3 regions of the Alteromonas sp. B31-7 genome follow, and region 3 is predicted to be linked to each of the others. Evidence: predicted binding sites of a transcription regulator. Region 3 holds the regulator's gene; each other region holds the start of a gene.
The links. Region 3 encodes FNR, which switches genes on or off when oxygen is low (the NO sensors DNR and NnrR bind a similar motif). Its sites were predicted from a motif close to TTGATCTAGATCAA; they were not measured.
Positions count from the first base shown of each region.

Region 1: IUA53_RS00135 (OmpW/AlkL family protein) is a predicted target of FNR. The motif match lies at 5,537-5,550, and genes of this name have one in related genera.
Region 2: ccoG (cytochrome c oxidase accessory protein CcoG) is a predicted target of FNR. The motif match lies at 5,758-5,771, and genes of this name have one in related genera.

Region 1 is NZ_CP065233.1:27,481-35,448, reverse strand. Features, by position in the region: rRNA gene IUA53_RS00160 (23S ribosomal RNA) at 1-388, opposite strand, end outside; rRNA gene IUA53_RS00155 (16S ribosomal RNA) at 769-2,294, opposite strand; gene IUA53_RS00150 (gamma carbonic anhydrase family protein) at 2,829-3,362, shown strand; gene aroE (shikimate dehydrogenase) at 3,431-4,252, opposite strand; gene IUA53_RS00140 (group II truncated hemoglobin) at 4,251-4,682, shown strand; gene IUA53_RS00135 (OmpW/AlkL family protein) at 4,751-5,425, opposite strand; gene hemF (oxygen-dependent coproporphyrinogen oxidase) at 5,579-6,511, opposite strand; gene IUA53_RS00125 (Sua5/YciO/YrdC/YwlC family protein) at 6,508-7,083, opposite strand; gene IUA53_RS00120 (DNA topoisomerase family protein) at 7,102-7,656, opposite strand; gene IUA53_RS00115 (DUF494 family protein) at 7,683-7,968, opposite strand, start outside.
Region 2 is NZ_CP065233.1:3,850,636-3,858,603, reverse strand. Features, by position in the region: gene IUA53_RS16835 (alginate export family protein) at 1-1,222, shown strand, start outside; gene mobA (molybdenum cofactor guanylyltransferase) at 1,236-1,835, shown strand; gene IUA53_RS16825 (HD domain-containing protein) at 1,832-2,425, opposite strand; gene IUA53_RS16820 (thiol:disulfide interchange protein DsbA/DsbL) at 2,492-3,124, opposite strand; gene IUA53_RS16815 (serine/threonine protein kinase) at 3,289-4,260, opposite strand; gene ccoG (cytochrome c oxidase accessory protein CcoG) at 4,257-5,690, opposite strand; gene IUA53_RS16805 (hypothetical protein) at 5,971-6,333, shown strand; gene IUA53_RS16800 (DUF3016 domain-containing protein) at 6,467-7,012, shown strand; gene IUA53_RS16795 (acyl-CoA dehydrogenase family protein) at 7,087-7,968, opposite strand, start outside.
Region 3 is NZ_CP065233.1:2,366,912-2,374,879, reverse strand. Features, by position in the region: gene IUA53_RS10060 (DUF2987 domain-containing protein) at 1-113, shown strand, start outside; gene IUA53_RS10055 (patatin-like phospholipase family protein) at 142-1,131, opposite strand; gene ttcA (tRNA 2-thiocytidine(32) synthetase TtcA) at 1,132-2,073, opposite strand; gene uspE (universal stress protein UspE) at 2,202-3,131, opposite strand; gene fnr (fumarate/nitrate reduction transcriptional regulator Fnr) at 3,230-3,973, opposite strand; gene IUA53_RS10035 (sulfite exporter TauE/SafE family protein) at 4,026-4,682, opposite strand; gene ccoS (cbb3-type cytochrome oxidase assembly protein CcoS) at 4,669-4,884, opposite strand; gene IUA53_RS10025 (heavy metal translocating P-type ATPase) at 4,890-7,271, opposite strand; gene IUA53_RS10020 (FixH family protein) at 7,271-7,750, opposite strand; gene ccoP (cytochrome-c oxidase, cbb3-type subunit III) at 7,941-7,968, opposite strand, start outside.

The DNA.
Region 1 (7,968 bases), 2.3 Mb from region 3:
TCAGTCAAGATAACACGTGTCCCGACCTACTCGATTTCACTGTAAAGCACGCTTTGTGTACGGGGCTATCACCCTGTATCGCTCCTCTTCCCAAAGGATTCCACTACACACTAAACAGCTTAAGGGCTGTTCCCCGTTCGCTCGCCGCTACTAGAGGAATCTCGTTTGATTTCTTTTCCTAAGGGTACTTAGATGTTTCAGTTCCCCTCGTTCGCCTCGTTACACTATGTATTCATGTAACGATACCTGTAAACAGGTGGGTTTCCCCATTCGGACATCTGTGGCTCAAATGCATTTTGTCGGCTCACCACAGCTTTTCGCAGACTTACACGTCCTTCATCGCCTCTAACTGCCAAGGCATCCACCGTATACGCTTCGTCACTTAACCATACAACCCTAAAAAGCCTTGAGTATCGGCCTCATGTCCGCCTTTTGAAATCGGACAAGGGTAATGTTGTATGCATGACAAGCTAATCGGAAGAATTGCCTTGCTATCAATCAATGTTGATAACAAGCAATTCAAGTCAAGTAGAGTAAAAAGTACGTCTTTCGACTTCTCAGTTACTCAATTTTGATTGATTACTATTAATATCAGCTTTCCAAATTGTTAAAGAACTATCGTGCAAAATCATGACGCTTTTTGTCATGACTTTTGCGCAAGGAGGACTCACAGTACTCTCAGGAGTATCGTAAGTATCCAAGTTTGTTCATTTACGAACAAAACAATCTGTGTAGGCACTGCATCAAGTGCGTCTTTCGACGTAATGGTAAGGAGGTGATCCAACCCCAGGTTCCCCTAGGGTTACCTTGTTACGACTTCACCCCAGTCATGAAACACAAAGTGGTAATCGTCCTCCCGAAGGTTAGACTAACTACTTCTTTTGCATCCCACTCCCATGGTGTGACGGGCGGTGTGTACAAGGCCCGGGAACGTATTCACCGCAGTATTCTGACCTGCGATTACTAGCGATTCCGACTTCATGGAGTCGAGTTGCAGACTCCAATCCGGACTACGACATTCTTTAAGGGGTCCGCTCCACATCACTGTCTCGCTTCCCTCTGTAAATGCCATTGTAGCACGTGTGTAGCCCTACACGTAAGGGCCATGATGACTTGACGTCGTCCCCACCTTCCTCCGGTTTGTCACCGGCAGTCTCCTTAGAGTGCCCAACTTAAGGCTGGCAACTAAGGACAAGGGTTGCGCTCGTTGCGGGACTTAACCCAACATCTCACGACACGAGCTGACGACAGCCATGCAGCACCTGTGTCTGAGTTCCCGAAGGCACCAATCCATCTCTGGAAAGTTCTCAGCATGTCAAGTGTAGGTAAGGTTCTTCGCGTTGCATCGAATTAAACCACATGCTCCACCGCTTGTGCGGGCCCCCGTCAATTCATTTGAGTTTTAACCTTGCGGCCGTACTCCCCAGGCGGTCTACTTAGCGCGTTAGCTTCGCTACCACGACTTAAAGCACAACAGCTAGTAGACAGCGTTTACGGTGTGGACTACCAGGGTATCTAATCCTGTTCGCTACCCACACTTTCGCACATGAGCGTCAGTCTTTGGCCAGGGAGTCGCCTTCGCCACTGATGTTCCTCCAGATATCTACGCATTTCACCGCTACACCTGGAATTCCACTCCCCTCTCCAAGACTCTAGTCTGCCAGTTCTAAATGACTATCCCAGGTTGAGCCCGGGGCTTTCACATCTAGCTTAACAAACCGCCTGCGTGCGCTTTACGCCCAGTAATTCCGATTAACGCTCGCACCCTCCGTATTACCGCGGCTGCTGGCACGGAGTTAGCCGGTGCTTCTTCTGTTGTTAACGTCACGGCTAGCAGGTATTAACTACTAACTTTTCCTCACAACTGAAAGTGCTTTACAACCCGAAGGCCTTCTTCACACACGCGGCATGGCTGCATCAGGGTTTCCCCCATTGTGCAATATTCCCCACTGCTGCCTCCCGTAGGAGTCTGGACCGTGTCTCAGTTCCAGTGTGGCTGATCTTCCTCTCAGAACAGCTAGAGATCGTGCCTTGGAGCCATTACCTACCAACTAGCTAATCTCACTTGGGCCTCTCTTTGCGCCGGAGCCTAAGCCCCGTTTGGTTCGAAAACATTATGCGGTATTAGCAGTCGTTTCCAACTGTTATCCCCCTCGCAAAGGCAAGTTCCCAAGCATTACTCACCCGTCCGCCACTCGTCATCTTCTAGCAAGCTAGAAATGTTACCGTTCGACTTGCATGTGTTAGGCCTGCCGCCAGCGTTCAATCTGAGCCATGATCAAACTCTTCAATTAAATATATCGAAATATGAATCGTCGTTGTGACACTCTTAACGAGTGCCCACACAGATTGTCTTGTTTAAATTGTTAAAGAACATTGCAACTTCGTCGCAATTCACTAGAAGCCGTTGCTTCTTAGTGGCTCACCCTGTTCGAGTGAGGTGCGCATTATACGCTGGAAGTTTTTGTTGTCAACACTTTTTGAAAATTTATTTTCTGAAGCGTTCCTTCTAAACTCCCGTCTTTACTGGCCTATAAAGGTAGTAGAGACTTACTTCAGGAGGCTTGCTGTTTTGCTTTTCCCCCGAAGCGGATGCGCATTTTAGGGAAATGAGCGCTCACGTCAACAAGTATTTTCAAAAAAGTGTCATATTCCTTTTGTTTGCTCAAAATACCCTCACCATGCATATATATTGTACTGTTTTTCACAGTTTTTATGGGTACCTACCTTCTCTAGCGGCTGTAGCCTGAAATAATGAGGGTATTGGTACTGATTAAATAAAGGTATACCATCGTATCCACAAATAAGAGGTTTAAAGGACAGCAACAGTGGCGCTACGTACTTATCATTCTATTAATCCGCAACTTGGTGCAGGCTGCTATGTTGATGAGTCATCGATAATAGTAGGCGACGTCATATTAGAAGACGATGCCAGTATATGGCCCTTAGTGGCAGCTCGCGGTGATGTAAATAAAATAAGAATTGGCCAACGCTCAAATATACAAGACGGCAGCGTACTTCACGTCACCCGGAAGTCACCACAAAACCCTGACGGGTTTCCATTAATCATTGGTGATGATGTTACCGTCGGTCACAAGTGTATGCTGCATGGTTGTACCTTAGGGAATAGGATTCTAGTGGGTATGGGCGCAATAATAATGGATGGTGTAGTGGTAGAGGACGATGTGTTTATAGGGGCGGGTACGCTGGTGCCGCCAAATAAACGATTAGAAAGCGGTTATTTGTATGTGGGCAACCCGATGCAGAAGAAGCGTCCCCTAAAAGCGTCTGAACGGGCTTTTTTGAAACAGTCTGCCGTGAATTACGTTAATCTCAAAAATGAGTATTTGTCACTGGTGTAATCCCCTCTCTTTTATACAGCGTAATCTGCCTCAAGTGACTACGCTGTATCACCGATTCGAGGCGCTTTTTAACTCACTATGGCACGTAGCTCAGACACGACTGTTTTTGTCTGTGGTGTTTTACCGGTCCAAATCTGAAAAGCGCTAGCAGCTTGCTCTACTAACATACCTAGCCCATCGAAACACTGATTCACGCCTAGCGCTTTTGCTTCCCGCATAAACAACGTGGGAGAATTTTTGTAAACCATGTCATAGACCACCTCACAATCCTCTAAGACTTTTGCGTTCATGCGACAAGGCAGTTCATTGTGCAAACTTGCCGCTGTGGAATTAATGATGACGTGGGGTTTTACACTTGCGATATTATCAAGTGACACAACCGACAAGCGAGTGTGGTTGGTTTCATTTGCTACCTGCTCTGCCCGAGCGATTGTTCTATTGGTCATAATAAGAGATGCCACGCCCGCCTCTAGCAAGGGTGAAATCACCCCTCTCGCTGCACCACCGGCGCCAATGAGCAATACTCGTTTATTTTTTAAGGCTACGCCATTATTAAGTAAATCATTCACCAAGCCTACGCCATCAGTGTTGAACCCCTTTATGGTTCCATCCTCATGGTTCATTAATGTATTTACTGCTTTGGCATCTTTCGCCGCTTGATCATCCACCTGTGCTAAATGATAAGCATCTAGCTTAAACGGCATGGTGACGTTACACCCAACAGCATCTGGCTGCGCTAAAAAACGGGTGGCTGCCTCTACAAACCCCTCTTCAGGGGCAAGTATTTTTTCATAGGAGATGTCTTCATTACATTGCTGAGCAAACATTTGATGAATAGTTGGTGATAAACTCTGAGCAATAGGGTTTCCAAATACAGCGAATTTTTTCATGGCGATACGCGATTTCTTTAAATCAAAACAAAAAAGTGACAAACAGATTGATGAGACTACACCATATTACCGCATAGGTGGAGAAGAGAAGGTTCGGGAATTGGCGAATAGGTTTTACGACGTGATGGAAAATGATACTTATGCCAGCGAGCTACTGTCCATTCATCCTCAACCACTCGACAGGATCCGCCATGTGTTCTTTCTTTACTTAAGCTTGTGGCTTGGGGGCCCCGATATTTATCAGCAAGAGTTTGGCCACCCTCGGTTACGCGCGCGCCACCTACCTTTTACTGTGTCGCCAGCATTAAAAGAACAATGGATGTACTGCATGCGCAAAGCAATGATGACAACAGTAAGTGATGTTGCCCTTGCGCAAACGCTGTTACAGGCCCTAGATCAGCTAGCCGAGCATATGATTAATACGAAGTAAAATGCATACCGACACGCTTGTCGGTATGCATGGATTATTGCGGTATGTTTACCGTTTTTTGCGTCAGGCTAAAAAGTGTAGCCCACAGAAACCGTGTACACCCAAGGGTCTATTTCAATACTGTCTACGCTACCTTTTGCATCACCCACGTTAAAAGAGGCTTCGGTATCAATATCAATAAACCGCACCGACGCATTAATATGCCATTTTTTATCTATGTTGTAGTCCATCCCCACCTGCGCTGATAACCCAAATGAATTATCGAGAGACAAATCACTTAAACCCGCATCGCTATTGGCGTCAGTAAATTCCTCGTCAAAGATGAAGGTGTAGTTTATACCTGCCCCAATATAGGGTTGGAATGCTGAATCAGGATTGTTGAAGTAATAGTTAGCAGTGAGTGTGGGGGGTAAATGCGTGACTTCCCCAAGTTTATTTCCTGTTGTTAGCGGATCGGGTAGGGAGAAGTTTACATCGTGAGTAAATGGTGTAGCTGCCAATAATTCAATATTGATATTGTCAGTTACGAAATAAGCGATATTTAAACCTAGCTGGGTATTGTTATCGATGGTGAGCGATACCCCCAAGTCACTGCCGCCTGCGGTGATATTAGATGCGCTTTCGTCAGGTGCAACTGAGGTAAGGCCGCCTCGAATAATCCAATCACCTTGTTGATGAGCTAGGGCGACAGGTGAAGCCATTAGAACGGAAAGGCATAGTGCTGAAAGTGTCTTTGTGCGCATAGTGTGTCTCTTGTGTGTTGTTGAAGATACACGCACTTTACAGGTTTAATTTTATCAACCTTTGATCCAGCGCAAATAGCCTAATCCAGTGACGTTACGTTGTCATCATGATTGATATAGATCAAATGCGCCCTTCTTGAAGGGCACAAATTACTACCAGTTTGTTGGTTTCAGCCAATCTGTCAGCTTTGCTTCTGCACTCCCTGGTGCTGGGGTATAACAATACTCCCATCTGGCTAGGGGTGGCATTGACATAAGAATAGATTCGGTTCTTCCGCCCGTTTGCAAGCCAAACAACGTGCCTCTGTCAAACACCAAATTAAACTCGACGTAACGCCCCCTGCGATACAACTGAAAATCCCGCTCTCGCGCTGAGTACTGGTTTTCTTTTCGTTTTTCGACAATAGGGATATAAGCATCAAGATAACCATTGCCTACTGCCTGCATATAGGCAAAGGATTTTTCAAACCCCCATTCGTTTAGGTCGTCAAAAAACAAACCACCTACGCCTCGGGTTTCATCTCTATGTTTTAAATAGAAATACTTATCGCACCAGTCTTTATAGGTTTGATAAACCTCTTCACCGAAAGGCGCACAAAGCTTTTTCGCGGTATCGTGCCAGTGCACAACATCTTCTTTAAACGGATAGAATGGCGTGAGGTCAAACCCACCACCAAACCACCAGATGGGGGCTTCACCTTCTTTTTCGGCAATGAAGAAACGAACATTGGCATGCGAAGTGGGCACGTAAGGGTTATGAGGATGAATGACAAGTGACACGCCCATGGCTTGGAAGTTTCGCCCCGCCAGCTCAGGTCTATTTGCCGTTGCTGACGCAGGCATTTGACTGCCAAAAACATGAGAAAAGTTGACACCGCCTTGTTCAATAACCGCCCCGTTTTTGATCACACGAGAACGGCCACCGCCACCTTCTTCTCTTATCCAGCTGTCTTCTACAAATTGCCCTTTGCCATCGGCTAACTCTAACGTCTGACAAATATTGTCTTGTAGACTTAACAAGTAGTGCTTTACTTGCTCAATAATGTCTTTCGCGCTTTTGCCATCTAATGTCAGTGCTTCACTCATGCTCTTATAATATCCCCAGTTTCGCCATCTCTGATGGTACTTGGTTTGCTGCTCTTCCCTACACTACCCTCTACATACAACACGCTGTCCGCAAAAATAGTTTTTGCTTCATCGAGGGTTCGTGCTGGGGGTTGGCCAGTAAGGTTAGCGCTTGTGGAGACAACTGGCTTTCCTAAGGTTTCACACATGGCGCGCACTGTTGGGTGATTAGATACCCTCACCGCTATTTTATCGTGCTTCCCGGTTAACCACATTGGCGCTGATGTCGACTTGGGCAACAACCACGTATTTGGTCCAGGCCAGCTAGAGAAAATCTCTGTGCGCATATCAGGGCGAATTGCGTTGTCATTTACATAGGGTAAAAGTTGGGAATAATTGGCTGCAACGAGAATAACGCCTTTTTCAATGGGTCGCTGTTTTATCTCTAGAAGCGCTAACACAGCAGATTCGCTGTCAGGATCGCAACCAATGCCCATTACCGCTTCGGTGGGATATACCAATAACATACCGTTTTCGAATGCCGCTACCATAGGATCTTGGCTGGCTACCGAATACTGGTTTTCACTCGTCATTCTAACGTGTCTCTAAAGTTAACTAATGTGTTCTTTCTTGAAACCACAACTGGGCTGAGGACAACATATTTGCCCCTTTTTCTCTATGAGTAGAGACCAACCACAGCTTGGGCAAGCTTCATCGATGGGTTTGAAATTTAGCACATATCGACATTGGGGATAATGATTACACGCGAAAAATTGTTTGCCATATTTGTTTGTGCGAGCAGTTAACTGCCCCTTTTCACATTTAGGGCATGTAACCTGGGTGTCTTCTTTCTGCTTTATGGCAGAGATATAGTGGCACGAGGGAAAATGAGTACAGCCAATGAACATACCGAATCGACCTTTTTTAATGGCCAAATCAGACGAACATTCAGGGCACTGAACACCCTCTAGCGTTTTTAAAAGTGCGGTTTGATTATCGTGAAGGGGTTTACTGAACTCGCATTGCGGATACCCACTACAACCGATAAAAGGGCCAGACTTACTGTGTTTTATTTCCAACGGCTTATTGCACTGCGGACACTGGCCAAAATTATGCTCAAGGGCGTGAGCATCTGCAGAAAACAGCGAATGATCGATTTTCGACATAGGTAACTACAGTGACGAGTTGCACATTAGTGCAACACGCCATCGGGTTCATCGAATAATAAATCTTCCATTTGTGCGTAGGCTTTTTCTTTTCCTGGCACATTAAATAACACCATCAGCACTACCCACTTAAGGTCTTCTAGACAAAATTCCGTCGAGTCTATTTCCATCACTCTGTCTATCACCATTTCTCGGGTTGACGCATCCAACACCGCCACCTGCTCTAGAAATAATAAGAAACCTCTACACTCTACATCAAGACGCATTTGCTCTTCATGAGTATAAATTCGACTTAAGCTGGTGCTAATCCCT
Region 2 (7,968 bases), 1.5 Mb from region 3:
GAAAAATCAAAAGAGGTTCACACTGGCGTTAGTCAGTACAGCGGTATTGTCATCGTTGAGTGTTTCAGCGATGGCTGATGAAGATTGGTACGACATACTTAGCAATTCCAAAGCATGGGCAGACTTAAACTTGCGCTATGAAGGTGTTGATCAAGATAATGCCTTAGACGATGCCAGCGCGTTAACACTAAGGACACGCTTGGGCTTTCAAACAGGCAGTTTAAATGGGTTTTCATTTACTGCAGAAGTAGAAGACAGCCGAATTGTTATGGGGCAGGGCGATTATACTGTGGGACCTACAGGCTATAATGTAGGCGAGTATTCGGTGATTGCAGACCCTGAAACCACCGAAGTAGATCAAGCATTTCTACAATACAAGAATGAAGGTTTGACCTTAAAAGCAGGCCGCCAAGTTATCGCATTGGACAATCATAGATTCATCGGCCATGTGGGCTGGCGTCAAGACCGTCAAACGTTTGATGGCGTAAGCGCGAAATACGTAGTCAGTGAGAACGTGGATGTATTTTATGCTTACCTCAATCAACGTAATCGTATCTTTGCAGAAGCTGCAGATTTTGATTCTAAAGATCACCTGATCAACGCTAATTTCAAAACTAAAATGGGTAAGTTCACCGCTTATGCGTACCTGTTAGAAGTTGATAATGATACCGCCAATGGCTTAGATACCTATGGTATTCGCTATAGCGGTAGCTATAAAACACAGAGCGTAGGCTGGGGATACGGCGCTGAATACGCTTCCCAAACCAGTGAGTCAGGGTCTGGCGATACTGCCACCGAATACGATGCTAACTATTTGAATGCGTACTTAGCGGCAACGGTTTCAGGTATTACAGCGAAAATTGACCACGAAGTGTTAGGCAGTGACGACGGTGCTTACGGTTTCTCTACCCCTCTTGCGACTTTGCACAAATTTAATGGCTGGACCGATCAGTTTCTTGCCACTCCAGCGCAAGGTTTAGTCGACACAACATTCTCTTTAAGTGGGAAGTTGGGCAAAGGTAAATGGTTATTGGCTTATCATAACTTTAGCGCAGATGAGAGTACCGAAGGTGTTGACGATTTAGGCAGCGAAATTAACGTGCAATACACTGCAAAAGTGATGGAACATTTCAACTTCGGTATCAAATATGGTCACTACACGGCTGAAGATATCAAAGTGGATGCGGATAAACTGTGGGTCTGGGTGGGGACAAAATTCTAAGCTTATGAAGCGTATGAAGTTACCACAAAACGTGCACTTGTTTCTTCTCTGCGGCGGCCAGTCACGTCGTATGGGAAGAGACAAAAGCTCATTGTTGTTTCAAGGAACTAGCTTTGAGCAACGTACCAAGCGTATTGCCCTTGACGCCGGTGTTACTGATGTTTGCACTGTGGGAGGCAAGGGTAAAGATATTGTCGATTGTATTCCTCATCGAGGGCCGGCAGCGGCCACGATTTTTGCCATGAATGAGGCAAAAGAAAACATCCTTAATCAGGCACATGCGCTGGTTCTTTTACCGGTAGATATGCCGATGTTAAGTGCGGTGTTACTACACCAGCTTATTGGGTTGAGTTTATCTCAGCAAACAAGCTGTTATTACAATAGAGACTGGTTTCCATTGGTTATCTACAAACCCGTTGATTACCTCGAAGAACTTAATAAGTTAATCACCGACTCACCGATGCCTTCAATGAAAGCGCTTGCCAACGTGTGTCACGCACAAACGGTTCCCCTTTCTTCGCGTTTGCACTTAGCATTACTCAACGTCAATACGCCACACGACTTTTCACAGTTGCAATCACTAACCCAACGTGGCCAAACGCAGATTTCTTAAGGCAGTAGCCACCCCTTTTTTACGGCATTATCCAACTGTGTATTAACGTAATCCCATAAGCTTGGTGCACAGGTAATAAGGTGTTTGTTTCTTTGTGCAATTTTCTCCCGTGTCACCCCATGCTTTTTCCAACTGCCCCCTTGATTTTGCATGTTTTGAAACACAGGCAGCACTCTATCCATCGCTTTTGCAAATTCAGCGTCAGGCGTTTCTGCCTCTTCAAACTCTAGCCATAATGCCAGCAGCTCCTGATTTAAAGGCGCAGGAAGCAAACCAAAGATTCGTTTAGCGGCTGCCAGTTCTTTTTCTGCTTGGGCTTCATGTTCGGCTGCTTCTTGAAAGGCAAACAAATCTCCGGCATCAATTTCTACTACGTCATGTATAAGAATCATTCGAACAACGCGGCTAATATCAATCGGTTGTGCAGCAAAGGGAGCAAGCGTCGTTGCCATTAAAGCAACATGCCAACTATGCTCCGCGGAATTTTCTTGCCTATCGTTATCAAGGGGAAGGGTAATCTGCCGCTTTACTGCTTTTAATTTATCTAATTCGGTTATAAATTCGCTAAATTGGGCTGGAGTTAATGTCATAAAGATTCCAATGCTAATAAAAAAAGGCCGATAAGAGTATCGGCCTTCAAAATAACTCAATGTATTTTACTTTTGCTTAGATAACCAAACAATAAGGTCGGAAATATCGTCAAGAGACATGTCTGAGGTAAAGGTGGGTTGATACTTGCCGTTTACAATAAAGCTAGGCACACCTTTTATGTAATTTCTATTTTTATCAATTTCTTGCTGGTTTTTGCGCATCATACTGTTCACGCCAAAACTATTGGCGAGTTTATCAAACTCAGCACCGTCAACACCATTAACAACAAAGATATTACGTAAGTCTTTTAGACCAGTAACAGATGCACGTTGTTTGTGAATATAGTTGAAAATAGCAGTGTTAAGCGCGTCTTCTTGCTTCATTGCGCGGGCAATGAGCATTGCCTTTGTTGCATCGTTTTGTACGTCAGGGCCAGTGAAGCCCATAAAGTTAACGTGGACTTTGTTAAATTTGACGTTGTCGCCCATTTTAGTTTTGATGTCTTTTATCACTGGCTCAAACTGAAAGCAATGTGGGCACCAAAAAGAGAAAAACTCTGTAATCACAGGCTTGCTGGTGGCGTCTTCATCAAGCACCTTATAGTGAGTGCCTTCTTTCCATTTTACGTCACTATCTTGTGCACACGCGGTAAGCGGGATAAGTAACGCCATAATAAACAGTACTGCAAACTTTTTCATTGGAGTAAGTCCTTCGATGAGATTTTTCATTGTTACGATGAAGGTTAACACAAGCCTTTACAAGGCACTAGCGTACGCGACCATCTGGGTATTTTATGCAACGAATGGCCTGAGTATGCTCTTGTACTGAACCTGTAAGCGGCTTCATCGTTTGCTTGTCAGCGCTAAAACCCTAATTTAAGTGGGGGCTCTTGCATGGCAGACATTTGCTCTTTTAACGCAAGAATTTGACCTTCCCAGTATTTGTCGTCGGCAAACCAAGGAAAGGCACGTGGGAACGCGGGGTCCTCCCAGCGTCGCGAAAGCCATGCCATATAATGAACCATACGCATGGCCCTTAACGGTTCGATAAGCGCCAGTTGGCTGTTATCAAATTCATTAAATTCTTCGTAAGCTTCCACCAGTGTGTCTAGCTGCAGCAATTGTTGTTGTCTGTCGCCACTTAGCATCATCCATAAGTCTTGAATCGCGGGACCCATTCGGCAATCATCCAAGTCAACAAAAGTGGGGCCATCACGCCATAGAATATTACCGGGATGACAATCTCCATGCAGGCGAATAACGCCCTGACTTTTATAGTTAGCAGATGCTTTTTCAATGACCGGATTTAAAATGGCAAAAAATGCCGTCTTTAAATGGTCGGGTAACAATTGGCTATTTTCCAGTATCCGCTTTGGCTCATCTAAGTAGCTCTGGGTGTCAATGGCTGGGCGATCCGCAAACGGCTTTGCTTGTGCTACTCGGTGAATGCGCCCAATGAACCTGCCCATCCATTCAAGCTGGTCAAGGTTATCATTTTCAAATTGTCGCCCGCCCACTGATGGAAACAAAGTAAAGCGATAGCCTCCATGGTGATGCAGTGTCTCACCATTGATAAGAAGGGGAGCCGCTATGGGAATCTCATTTTCAGCTAACTCAAGGGCAAAATCATGCTCCTCTTCAATCTGTGTGTCGGTCCACCGTCCGGGCCGATAAAACTTCACCACGTAACGCTGATTGTCCTCGGCCTGGAACTGATAAACCCGATTCTCATAACTATTAAGCGCCAACAGGCCGCTTTGTAAAAAAATGCCCTGGTCTTCCAGGGCATCTAAAATGGTATCTGGATTTAAACCAGAAAATGAAAAGTCTGTCATCGATATATAAATTTCGTTGGTTCGTTGACTGTGACCACGTCACCGTCAATGGTGGTGGTTTGTACAGTAAACATGATTTCTGTTACCACATCTTCCAGATTATACGGGTCTGTTGCAACCGATATCGGCGTACTAAATACTTCGCCCCCTTTTACCGTGACCTCCTGTTCGCCATAAAAGCGATATTCAGGTAAACCCTCCACACTAATAGTATAAGTTTGGGTGGTTTGGGATTTATTGAGTACCTTGATGGTATAGACATTTTCAATCAAGCCGTCGTTTGTTTCTCTGTATAAAGCGTTTCTATCTCGAATGATATCCACGGCGAGAGGAATTCGAGTGACAATATCGGCAATCAACAGCCCCACCATGATGAGCAGAACAATAAAGTAACCGATAAGTTTGGGGCGGATAATATGCGTTGTACCGCCAGAAAGTCGCTCCTCAGACGTAAAGCTAATCAGTCCTTTGGGGTAACCCATTTTATCCATTACACCATTACAGGCATCGATACAGGCACCACAGTTAATGCATTCGTATTGTAAGCCATTGCGGATATCAATCCCTGTAGGACAAACCTGAACACACAGGTTACAGTCGATACAGTCGCCCAGCCCTTTTTCCTGAACCTGTTCGTGACTGAGCTTACGCGGTCGGGGCCCGCGCTGCTCGCCTCGATGGGCATCGTAAGATACAGTAAATGTATCTTTGTCGAACATAGCAGACTGAAAGCGGGCATAAGGACAAATGTGCGTACACATGATTTCTCGCATGTAGCCTGCGTTTGCGTAGGTACAAACCGCAAAAAACAACACCGAGAATGCTGCCCAAGAGCCGGTATTGAAAGTGAAAAAGTTAATGAACAGAGCGCCAATAGGCGTGAAGTAACCCACAAAGGTTAATGCGGTTAACAGCGCCACAGCCACCCATGCGGTGTGTTTCAACGTTTTACGGATAAACTTGTCTGCATCCATAGGGCGCGCATCTAACTTAATTCGTTTATTGCGAGGCCCCTCTATTTTTTCTTCAAACCACGTATAAATATAAACCCAAGTGGTTTGAGGGCACATAAAACCACACCACACTCGCCCAGCAAATGTGGTGACAAAAAACAACGCAAACGCCGAGACGATAAAGATGTAGGCCAGCAGAGTTAAGTCTTGAGGCCAAAGTGTCAGCCCAAATATAGTAAATCGTTGTTCAACAATATCCAATAATACGGCTTGCTTGCCATTGTATTGAATCCAAGGGATCACGGCGAACAACGCAAGGAAAATAAGCCCAAAAAACCGACGAAAGGTTTCTAACGGGCCCTGTACGGCACGAACATAAATTCGGCTTCTACTGTCATGGCGTTTGCCACCATCGCCAGAGGATGGCTTGTGTACCTTAACAGGGGTAACATTTTTTACAGGAATCTGCTCATTCATAAGGGGACCTTAGCCGACTTCACAATGCTGCTAGGAGGCAGTGTAACAGCCAAAATAATTGACCGTTTTAATGTAGATCAATGATGGCATGAATGATCGCTTTTTTACATGTTTCAGTCAATACTGAAAGTTCAGAAATATTGTGTAATAGCAGTTCAGCGCTAAAACATGCCACGCATTTATCCTCGTATTTCCTTATACCTAGGTATATTTGAAGGTAGCTTGTCTAGGCATAAATCGAGATACACTAAGGTATTCTTTTCTATTATGGGCATTTTTAATGCGACGATTCATGGTGCTTTTAGCTGAGATTGGGTTAATTATACTGATTGTTCGTTCGCCTTTCGCGCAGCATTTTCTTAACGAAGTGCAATACAATCTTGCCGATACCTTTTACGCCTTAGAAAGGTTGCCGCAACAGCGCCTATTGCAAAATCTAAGAGAGGATATTGAAAATGAAATGCCTCATTTAAAACCCTACCAACGTGAATACCTACATAGCATCACACTAGATAGTGTGCACTTATCCCATTTTTATCGTGCGTATTGTGCGCATAACGAGATTAATCCGAATTTTTTCGGCCAAGACAGGGTCACCCTGTGTACCAAGGTGGCAGGGGCTGGTTTGGTATCAGGTACTTAGCGCATTTGCCTGCAAGCCATGGTAAAGGTGAGGTTTATACTGTTAGTTTCATTTTGTGTTTATTTTGTTCATTTATCATTCAGGTTAGTTTGCTATAGTGGCAAGAAAAGGTAAATATTTGAGGAGCAACAAGATGTCAGCGACAATTCGAAATGCCGTCACTAAAATGGGACTCGTTGTTACTGCTGCAACACTTTTCGCAGGGGCTGCAACGAGTCAAGCTGCTGAGGTGAAAGTAGAGTGGGTAGAGCCTACAAAATATGTAGATGTTAAGCCAAGTAACGAGCCTCGTAAGCGGTTTAGAGAGCGCACACTGGAGCAACTCGAAACCTTTATGCTTGAGCTGGGCGAAAAACTCCCAAGTGAACAAAGCCTAACGCTGAAAGTGACCAACCTGGATCTTGCTGGGCATGTTTGGCCTGCAAGTTTCGCCGGTTTTGGTAATAGTATGACTGACGTTCGTATTATTCGAAGTTTAGATATCCCACGAATGACATTGTCGTATACATTGACTGAAAATGATCGCATTGTTCAGCAAGGTGAAGACATTAAAATTAAAGACATGGCGTTTATGGATTCTCGGGTACGTCCGTTGAATCGTGACACGCTAGTGTATGAGAAAGCCATGATTGAAGATTGGTTTGACGATACATTCTCTATAAGCTTCGCCAGCAACTAATGCTTTGTACACCGAATGTGAACGTTTAAAAAATGCCGCTTTAATAAGCGGCATTTTGCTTTTGCACATCGCAATTATAAATAATCGAATTCGCTGGCGGCTATCGCTAGGGTACTCTCTGCGCCCGCTGAATAGGCCACTTTATGGGCGTCTCTACGTGGCAAAATGCGATCAATATAGAAATCACGAGTTTTTTGCTTAGCGGTAGCTATTACCGTGTTATCCGATTGTGCGGCTGTGTCTGCCATACTGAACCAAAGCACGCCAATAAGTGAGTAGGCCGTATAGGCTAAATAATCACAGGCGGCAGAGGCCGCGGTTGTGGCATCCATACCTAGGCAGTCTGCTGATGAAGCACGCCAGTCGTCAAGTAAACCTTGAGCAAGGGCTTTATTGTCGTTATCTGTCATGGCCTCAACCAATTCATTAAACGCCTGATAGGTCGCGTTTAGCATATCGCCGCCATCACGGGTCAGTTTACGACCAATAAGATCTAACGCTTGGATACCATTGGTTCCTTCATACAACATAGCAATGCGCACATCGCGCATTAACTGTTCCATGCCCCACTCACGAATGAAGCCATGGCCGCCGAAAACTTGCACGCCTAAGCTGGTGGTTTCCAGTCCCATGTCTGTCATATAGGCTTTGCAAATAGGCGTTAAAAACTGAAGCACTTTATCCGCATGTACTTTCTCTTCTTCTGTACCCAGTTTTTCGATGTCCATAAATTTGGCATAAAAAAGCGAAAGCGCGCGGGCACCTTCAATTTGTGACTTCTGGGTAAGCAGCATACGAGCTACATCAGGTTGAAACACAATAGGGTCAGCTTTACCGTCAGGGTTTTGAACCCCTTGCGGAGCACGGGACTGAACACGTTCTCTGGCATACGTCAGTGCGCCTTGGTAAGAGGCTTCAGCGGCACCTAAACCTTGAAGTCCAACTTGGAATCTCGC
Region 3 (7,968 bases):
GGCTACCTATTAATAACGGCGTATTACAGCTTAACGAAGACTGGTTGAAAGACGCTAAAGGTATTACGTTACCCGAAGCGCCACTTCGTATTACTGCGTTAGCGTCAAGTTAGCAGTTTAATCGCTAACGCATTAGGCTTTTTAGGTTAATAATTGATAGCGGATTTGTTCCGCTATTCGATTAATGGTTTCTTCCCCTTTTGCGCATAACTCTTCGGCACGATGAAATTCCATAATGCCTACATCGGTTAATTGAGGCTCAATAAGAATATCTGGCGGATCGCCCGCGAGTCTGGAACGGGTTACTCTGGCTTGAAGAATCTCTAACGAACTGCTCATGACGCTCATAATACCCGGTGGATTACGTTTGTTAACCTTTACCGGTACCTCTGTGAGTTCTTCTTCGACTTTTTCAATAACCTCTGCGGCAAGTGAATCATCGGTTTGCGCTTCTGTATCTTTATCGTCTCGTTTGCTATCTGGTGAAAACCACTGCTTTAAAACATTTTGGCTTTTGGTGAAGAAGTCTTCGGTTTTACGTTGGTTTTCTTCATGGTCTTGGCGCAGTTTTTCTAGCCTAAGTGGCCTAAAGTCGGCGTTTAAGTTAACCGCAATGACAAAATCAGCGCCCAATTGACGACAAAGGTTCACGGGCACTGGATTTACCACTGCACCATCAACCAGCCATCTGTCTTCATAAGGTACAGGGGAAAACAAAGCGGGAATAGCGCAAGAAGCTTGAATACTGTTTCCCACAGGACCTGAGTTGAACACGACTTCACGGCCGGTATATAAATCTGTGGCTACCGACGCAAAGGGTTTGTTCATTTCTTCATAGCTTTCTGCACAAAACTCAGACGCCAATTTGTCGAATACTTTTTGTCCACTTGCCAAGCCACCGCGGCGTAAACCAACACCCATAAGCGCTAATACTTGCCAATCGCTTAGGGAACAAGACCACTCTTTTAGCCCCTCTAACTTGCCGCTTGCATAGGCAGCACCGACATAAGCGCCAATAGAACACCCAGCAACCACATCGATTTTTATGCCGAGTTTTTCCAATGCTTGGATAATACCTATATGGGTCCAACCTCTTGCGGCGCCAGCGCCTAGTGCTAAGCCAATCTTCATTTACTTTGCTTCCGTCATGTTCACTATGTGAATATCGTTTTCTTCTTCAGCAGTGGGTTGAGTATCAAAGCTAGGAGGATCAAAACCAATATCACCGTCTGCCACCGGCGCATCTTGCGTCTTGATGCTTTTAAAATCGTATAAGTTTTTATCTACTAAATGGGAAGGTGCCACATTCTGTAATGCGCTAAACATAGACTCAATTCGCCCTGGAAATCGTCTGTTCCAGTCTTGTAGCATGGCTTTAATATTCTGACGCTGCAGATTCTCTTGCGAGCCACATAAATTACAGGGAATAATGGGAAACTCAGCAGCCTCGGAATATTTGATAATGTCTTTTTCATTACAATAAGCGAGGGGGCGAATAACAATGTGCTCGCCATTGTCGCTCACTAGTTTAGGTGGCATAGATTTTAACTTGCCGCCATGAAACATGTTCAAAAAGAAGGTTTCAAGCATGTCGTCTCTGTGGTGACCCAGGGCAATTTTTGTTGCGCCTAGTTCTTTCGCCGTACGGTACAAAATCCCTCTGCGCAAGCGAGAACAAAGCGAGCAGGTCGTTTTACCTTCAGGTATTTTGTCTTTTACAATGGAGTAGGTGTCTTCTTCAACAATTTTATACTCTACCCCTAAGCTATCTAAGTATTGCGGTAGGACATGCTCAGGAAATCCAGGTTGTTTTTGATCGAGATTAACCGCCACGATATCAAAATGAATGGGTGCAATTTTTTTCAAAAACATGAGGATATCTAGCATGGTGTAGCTATCTTTTCCACCAGATAAGCACACCATGACTTTATCGTTATGCTCAATCATACCGAAATCAGCAATGGCCTTACCCACGTTGCGACGTAAGCGTTTTTGAAGCTTATTTAGGTTGTATTTTTGTTTACTTTGCGATGGGCTATTAGCAACATCTGCACTGCTGATATTTGCACTCATAATAATACTGGCTTGGTTACTGCGAAAGCCGCCATTATACAACAAAGTCGACTTTATGAGCCATGCTAGTAAACACAATAACCCGCTTTAACGAAATTATTGCGCGATGTACAGATAATGGGCTGTCGCTATTTTTTATTTGCTAACGGCGATACAAAACCATCAGGTTTTACGGCCAGCACGTCGCAATCTAGTTCGTCAATCACGTGTTCTGCCGTATTGCCAATTAGTGCTGCCGACAGTCCCACCCGCCCCACGGTGCCAATTATCACTAATTCCGCGTCAATATCTTTGGCTACCATGGGGATGACTTTTTCTGGTAAGCCTTCTTTTACATAGGTGTTTGCTGTGGTAATACCGTATTTTTTTGCATGGCCTGCCATTTCAGCTTGGTGATGATGTTTTACCGAGTTGTTGTAAGCGTCAGGGTCAAATTCAGGTACTTCTATCGCAATATTCAACGGTGTAGAAGGGTAACTGTTGACGAGATTGACATTGCCGTTCAGTAACTTTGCATAATCATTGGCAATCACAGTCAGTTTATCGTTCAATAGGTTATGTTCGTCATCTTCAGAACCCACATTCACCGCAGCGATGATTTGGCCACCTTCTGGCCAATCATGCTCTTTCACTAATAGCACTGGGCTAGGGCACTTACGCAGTAAATGCCAGTCGGTTGGCGTAAAAATAACCGAGGCGAGATCATCGTGACGCTTAGTAGCTTTTACTACTAAATCAATATCGTTATCAATAACATGGTGAATCACTGCCTCAAAAGCGCGATTATTCCACTGAACCACAATGTCTATATGGGAAAAGCCAAGTTGGCGTAAGTGTTCTGACAGCCAGCTTGCATGCTCTTTGGTAACGGCGTCTTTCATAGCCTCACGTTCATCCGGGCTTAACATGGTGGTCATATCATAGGATAAATCGTATACCACCAGCATAGCGGTGATCGTTGCGCCTGTTTTGTCAGATATTTCTTGAGCGCGACTGAGGGCGGGCTGGGTGTCTCTCTCCATTTCTACAACAGCGAGAATGTGTTGATAATTAATCATAACCCCTCCGAACTTCATCGTTTGCGATAGTTATGATGTAAGTGTAATACCTATTTGTAAAAACGTAAGTTGTTTTAGATCAAAGCGATTACAAAATATCAGATACCTGTACAGGCAATCGTTGGCACAGTGACATTTTGTAGTTTACTGTCCAATGCGTCGAAATTGAGAATAGTGATGAGTTTGCCGTCTACGCGAATGATCGCTTCTTTTTGAAAGCGACTTAATAAACGGCTTATTGTCTCAATGGTTAACCCTAAATAGTTGCCTATTTCGTTTCTTGTCATCGTTAAATGAAACTCACGATGGGAGAACCCTCGCTCTTCAAAACGGCCAGAAAGATGCGCCAGAAAATATAACAACCTTTCTTCGGCAGAACGCTTATTGAGTAACATGATCATATCGTGATCCTGCTTAATTTCAGCGCTCATAAAGCTCATGATCTGGCGGCGCAATTTGGGGAATTGCACCGACATTTCATCCAATGTTTCGTAGGGGAGTTCGCACACCATGGCGGTTTCAAGCGCTTGGGTATAGCTTTGATGCTTTTGGCTACGAAGGGCGTCAAAGCCGATGATGTCGCCAGGAAAATGAAAGCCGGTAATTTGCTCTTCACCATCAGCGTTAGTGACAAAGGATTTGAAAGAGCCGGTGCGTACAGCAAATAACGAATGAAATACATCGCCATTTTTTACCAGCGCGTCGCCTTTATGCAAGGGCTTTTTTCGTTCAATAATGTCGTCTAGCGACTCAATTTCTGTTTTATTCAGCGCCACGGGTAAACATAAATGACTAAAACTGCAATTTTGGCAGTGAATTGAAAACTCGCTTCCTTTGCTCATAATAACCGCACCTAAACTGGTAAACTCTACGTAAATGTTACTACGATAGCGGCTAAAATGCGCGATAAATTAAATAAATTGCATATAAGGCCATACAAACCGCTAGTGTCTGTCGAAGTTTTGGCTGCTGGAAAGCAGACACAATGTAAGCCGCCCCCGTGCTTGCCGCGAGTAATGTAGGTAAAGTGCCCAAGCCAAACGCAAACATAATGGAAGCACCGTCCACCGCTGTCCCTGATGCTAATGCCCAAGTAAGGGTGGAATACACGAGTCCGCAAGGTAACCAGCCCCAAATAAAGCCGTACGGTAACGCATGCCAAGGGGTTTTAAAGGGGAGAAAGCGTTTGGAATAAGGTTGAATACGTTTAAATATGCCTTTCCCTAGGGCCTCAACATGGGTTAAGCCTGTCCACCATTTTCCCAAATAACAGGCTAAGGCCAACAGCATTAAAGCGCTGAGTAACGAAAGCACATAAGATGCGACAGGAATATAGTGGCGGGCAATTTGCCCCATGGCACCTGTGATTGCACCAGCTAAGGTGTAACTAGCTATACGACCAAGGTTGTAGGCGAGGGTAAAAGGAAACGCGGGCTTATGGCTAGGCGTAACCGAACGAAGCGCAGCGACAATACCACCGCACATGCCAACGCAGTGTACGCCCCCAGCAATACCGATGAGAAATGCTGACAACAGATTAATTTCTGTCATCATTTTCCTGATTTTGTTGCACTTTTTTGCGTTCTTCAGCCAAGGCTTTTTCCTCTGGCGATAAATCATCATCAAATAAAATGCTGTAACCCTGGCGGTCTAAATCTTCAAATTGATTCGAGCGTACCGCCCAAAAAAAGATAACCACGGCCACTGCAACAATAATAATGGCGATAGGGATAAGAACGTAGATAATACTCATATTAATTATTTACTTAATAGTCGTGTTGAATTGGTTACTACGATAATACTGCTGAGAGACATACCCACAACGGCCATCCAGGGAGACAACACACCGGCAATGGCAAAGGGAAGAATCAAAATATTGTAACCTACAGACCACGCGATATTTTGTCTAATTTTACGTTTAACACTTAGGGCAACATTAAGTAGCTGTGGCACGGATAAAAGACTATCACCCAGCAAGATGACATCGGCTGCCGTTTTTGCCACATCGGTGGCGTTACCCACTGCAACAGCCACGTCTGCACTTGCAAGCACTGGCGCATCATTTATCCCGTCACCCATCATAAGGACTTTTTTGTTTTGCTGTTGAAGCTTTTGTACTTCTTCAAACTTTTGCTCAGGGGACAAGCCACCAAGGGCAGTTTGAATAGGCAGGGTGTTAACAATATTATTCACGTTTTCTTGGGTGTCACCACTTAATACCATCAACTGATATTGGCTTAGCATATCTAATGTGGCTTGCGTGTCATCACGTAACTTGTCACTGACTAAAAACGCCGCTATTAGCGTGTTGCCAGACACCAATAGCACGTTGGCAACGAACGGCAAATTGGCGGGGAGTGATACGCCACAATAGGAAGCAGATCCCATGGAAAATGCACTGCCATTCACGTTTCCGCTAATTCCGCCTCCTGGCGTGACTTCGAAGTCTGATACTTTGTGCTTAATCTTACCTGTAAATGCTTGTTGGATAGGGTGTTCTGAGCGCGCTTCAAGTGCTACGGCAATGTCCATCGCTGTGGTTTTATCTACACCCTCTGCAAACCACGCCGACTGAATGGAAAACTTCCCTTGTGTAAGGGTGCCGGTTTTATCTAACGCAATGGTGTCAATGTCATTGAGTTGCTCAAGGGCATCAGCACGTTTTAGCAAAATGCCTTGTTTGTTTAGCTTAGCCACCGCGCAAGTGAGTGCCGAGGGCGTGGCCAAACCGAGTGCACAAGGGCATGTGGCAACCAACACGGAAATGGTAATCCAGAAGGCATCTTCATTGCCCACAAATGTCCAAAACCCGTAGGTGGCTGCTGAGATTACCAATACGGCGCTTACAAAATATCGAGAGAACTTGTCTGCCAGCAACGCGGCTTTGGGTTTGGAGGCCATAGCGCTGGCCTGTAAACGGACAATTTGATTAACCAACGCATGTTTTAGGCTTTGTGTGACTTTAATGGTTAATGCGCCATCTTGGGCAACGGTACCACCGTAAACACTAGCAGTAGGGCGTTTATTCACCGGATTAAACTCGCCGGTGAGCATACTTTCGTCCACAGAAGCGGTGCCTTCCAGCACGATACCGTCTACCGGAATGGTCTCGCCAGCCTTTACAAAAACAATATCTTCTGGCCTTAATTGCTTGGCTAAACAATTCGAAAATGTGCCATCTGCATTCACTTTTGTTGCTGATACAGGAATATACTGCGTCATATTGGCAGAGATTTGGGCTGCCTTATGTCGGCTTCTGTGTTCAAAAAAACGGCTAAGTAGTAATAAGAAGATGAACATACAGATTGATTCGAAGAACACTTCGCCGGTTTCAAGCAAGGTGGCTCGTAGGCCGGCAATATAAGTACCAAATACGGCAAGGGTAACAGGCACGTCCATGTTCACGGTTTTTGCACTTAACGCTTTAATGGCACCTAAGTAAAAATTGCTGCCAGAATAAAGCACCACAGGTGTGGTAAGGGTAAGCGCCACCCAATAAAAGTACTGACGTGTTTCTTGTTCAATGGCACCAAACCAATCGAAATACAATCCGGCCATAAGCATCATCACTTGCATCGTCATGATGCCTGCTAACCCGAGTTTCTTTAAAAAGGCTTTTTCTTCTCGTTTGTAGCTGGCTTCGTGTTCGTCGGCTTGAAAGGGCGAGGCGTGATAACCAATGCGCTTAAGGCTGGCCATAATTTGGCTAAGCTTAATGTCTTCATCTAGCCACGTCACTAGTGCTCGCCGTTCTTGTACGTTTACGGCGACTTGCTTAATCCCTTTTACCTTGCTCAATTGCTTTTCAATTAGCCATCCGCAGGCGGCACAGGTTATTCCTTCCAGGGTAAGTTGAATTTGTTTGTAGTGACCTTCATCAAAAACAAAGTCTTCTTGTAGGGCGGGATCGTTATAAACAGCCAGTTCATCTAGTGTACTTAAAATGCTGTCATCCGACTTATTAGCGGGTTCTGTTCTAAATTGGTAGTAATCCTCTAAGCCGTTATCCACAATGGCTTGTGCCACTGCTAAACACCCTGGGCAGCACAGCTGCCGAGTGTCGCCTAAAATCTGGGTTTCAAAGATTTGCTTACTGTCATTGGGTAGTCCGCAATGATAGCACTGAGAAGAGGATGCCATTAGGGATTAAACTTTATCGCGCCAGAGTAGGGTAATTGCACAACGTTTTGAATTTTCCACGACTCATCAATAGGCGTGAGGCTAATACGCCATTTCCCATCAAGAGAAACCTCTGTTGAGCCACGATATACACCTTGTGCATCTCGTGCGAGTAAAATACTGGTGTCACGCTCTTCCAAAGTAACATGGTAAAAACTCAGTTTAAGCGCGGTGCCTTCTTGTGGAATACCAGAATGAAACTTCAACGCAATACGGCCATCATTCACAGTAAGCTCCGTGGTGATATTGCGTTTTCTCGCCATAATCTCTTTATCTAGTGTGGCGTTTATGGCTTTTCCTTCTTTATAGTAGTCGTCTACGACTAAGCTATCTTCGGTAGAAATCGCTAATTTTAGCAATACGCCCCCCATGATGAGGGTAATGATAGGGACGGCAATGAGGAACCAGGGCCAGAATTGTTTATACCAAGGAGTATTCATTAATCGGTTTTCTCGTGTTTACAGCATTAACGCCCTAGTCGTATTTCACTTTTTGCTTGATTTCAGCGGAAAATAAGACACTGGTATAGGGGCGACGACCCCTGAAAAGCTCAGGGCTACCTGTTTGTATTTTCTCATAAAAAAAGCCTCGTGATAACGAGGCTTTTTAGGATTTTAATGATTTACATCATTAATCATTTGAGAGGCTATATACGTAA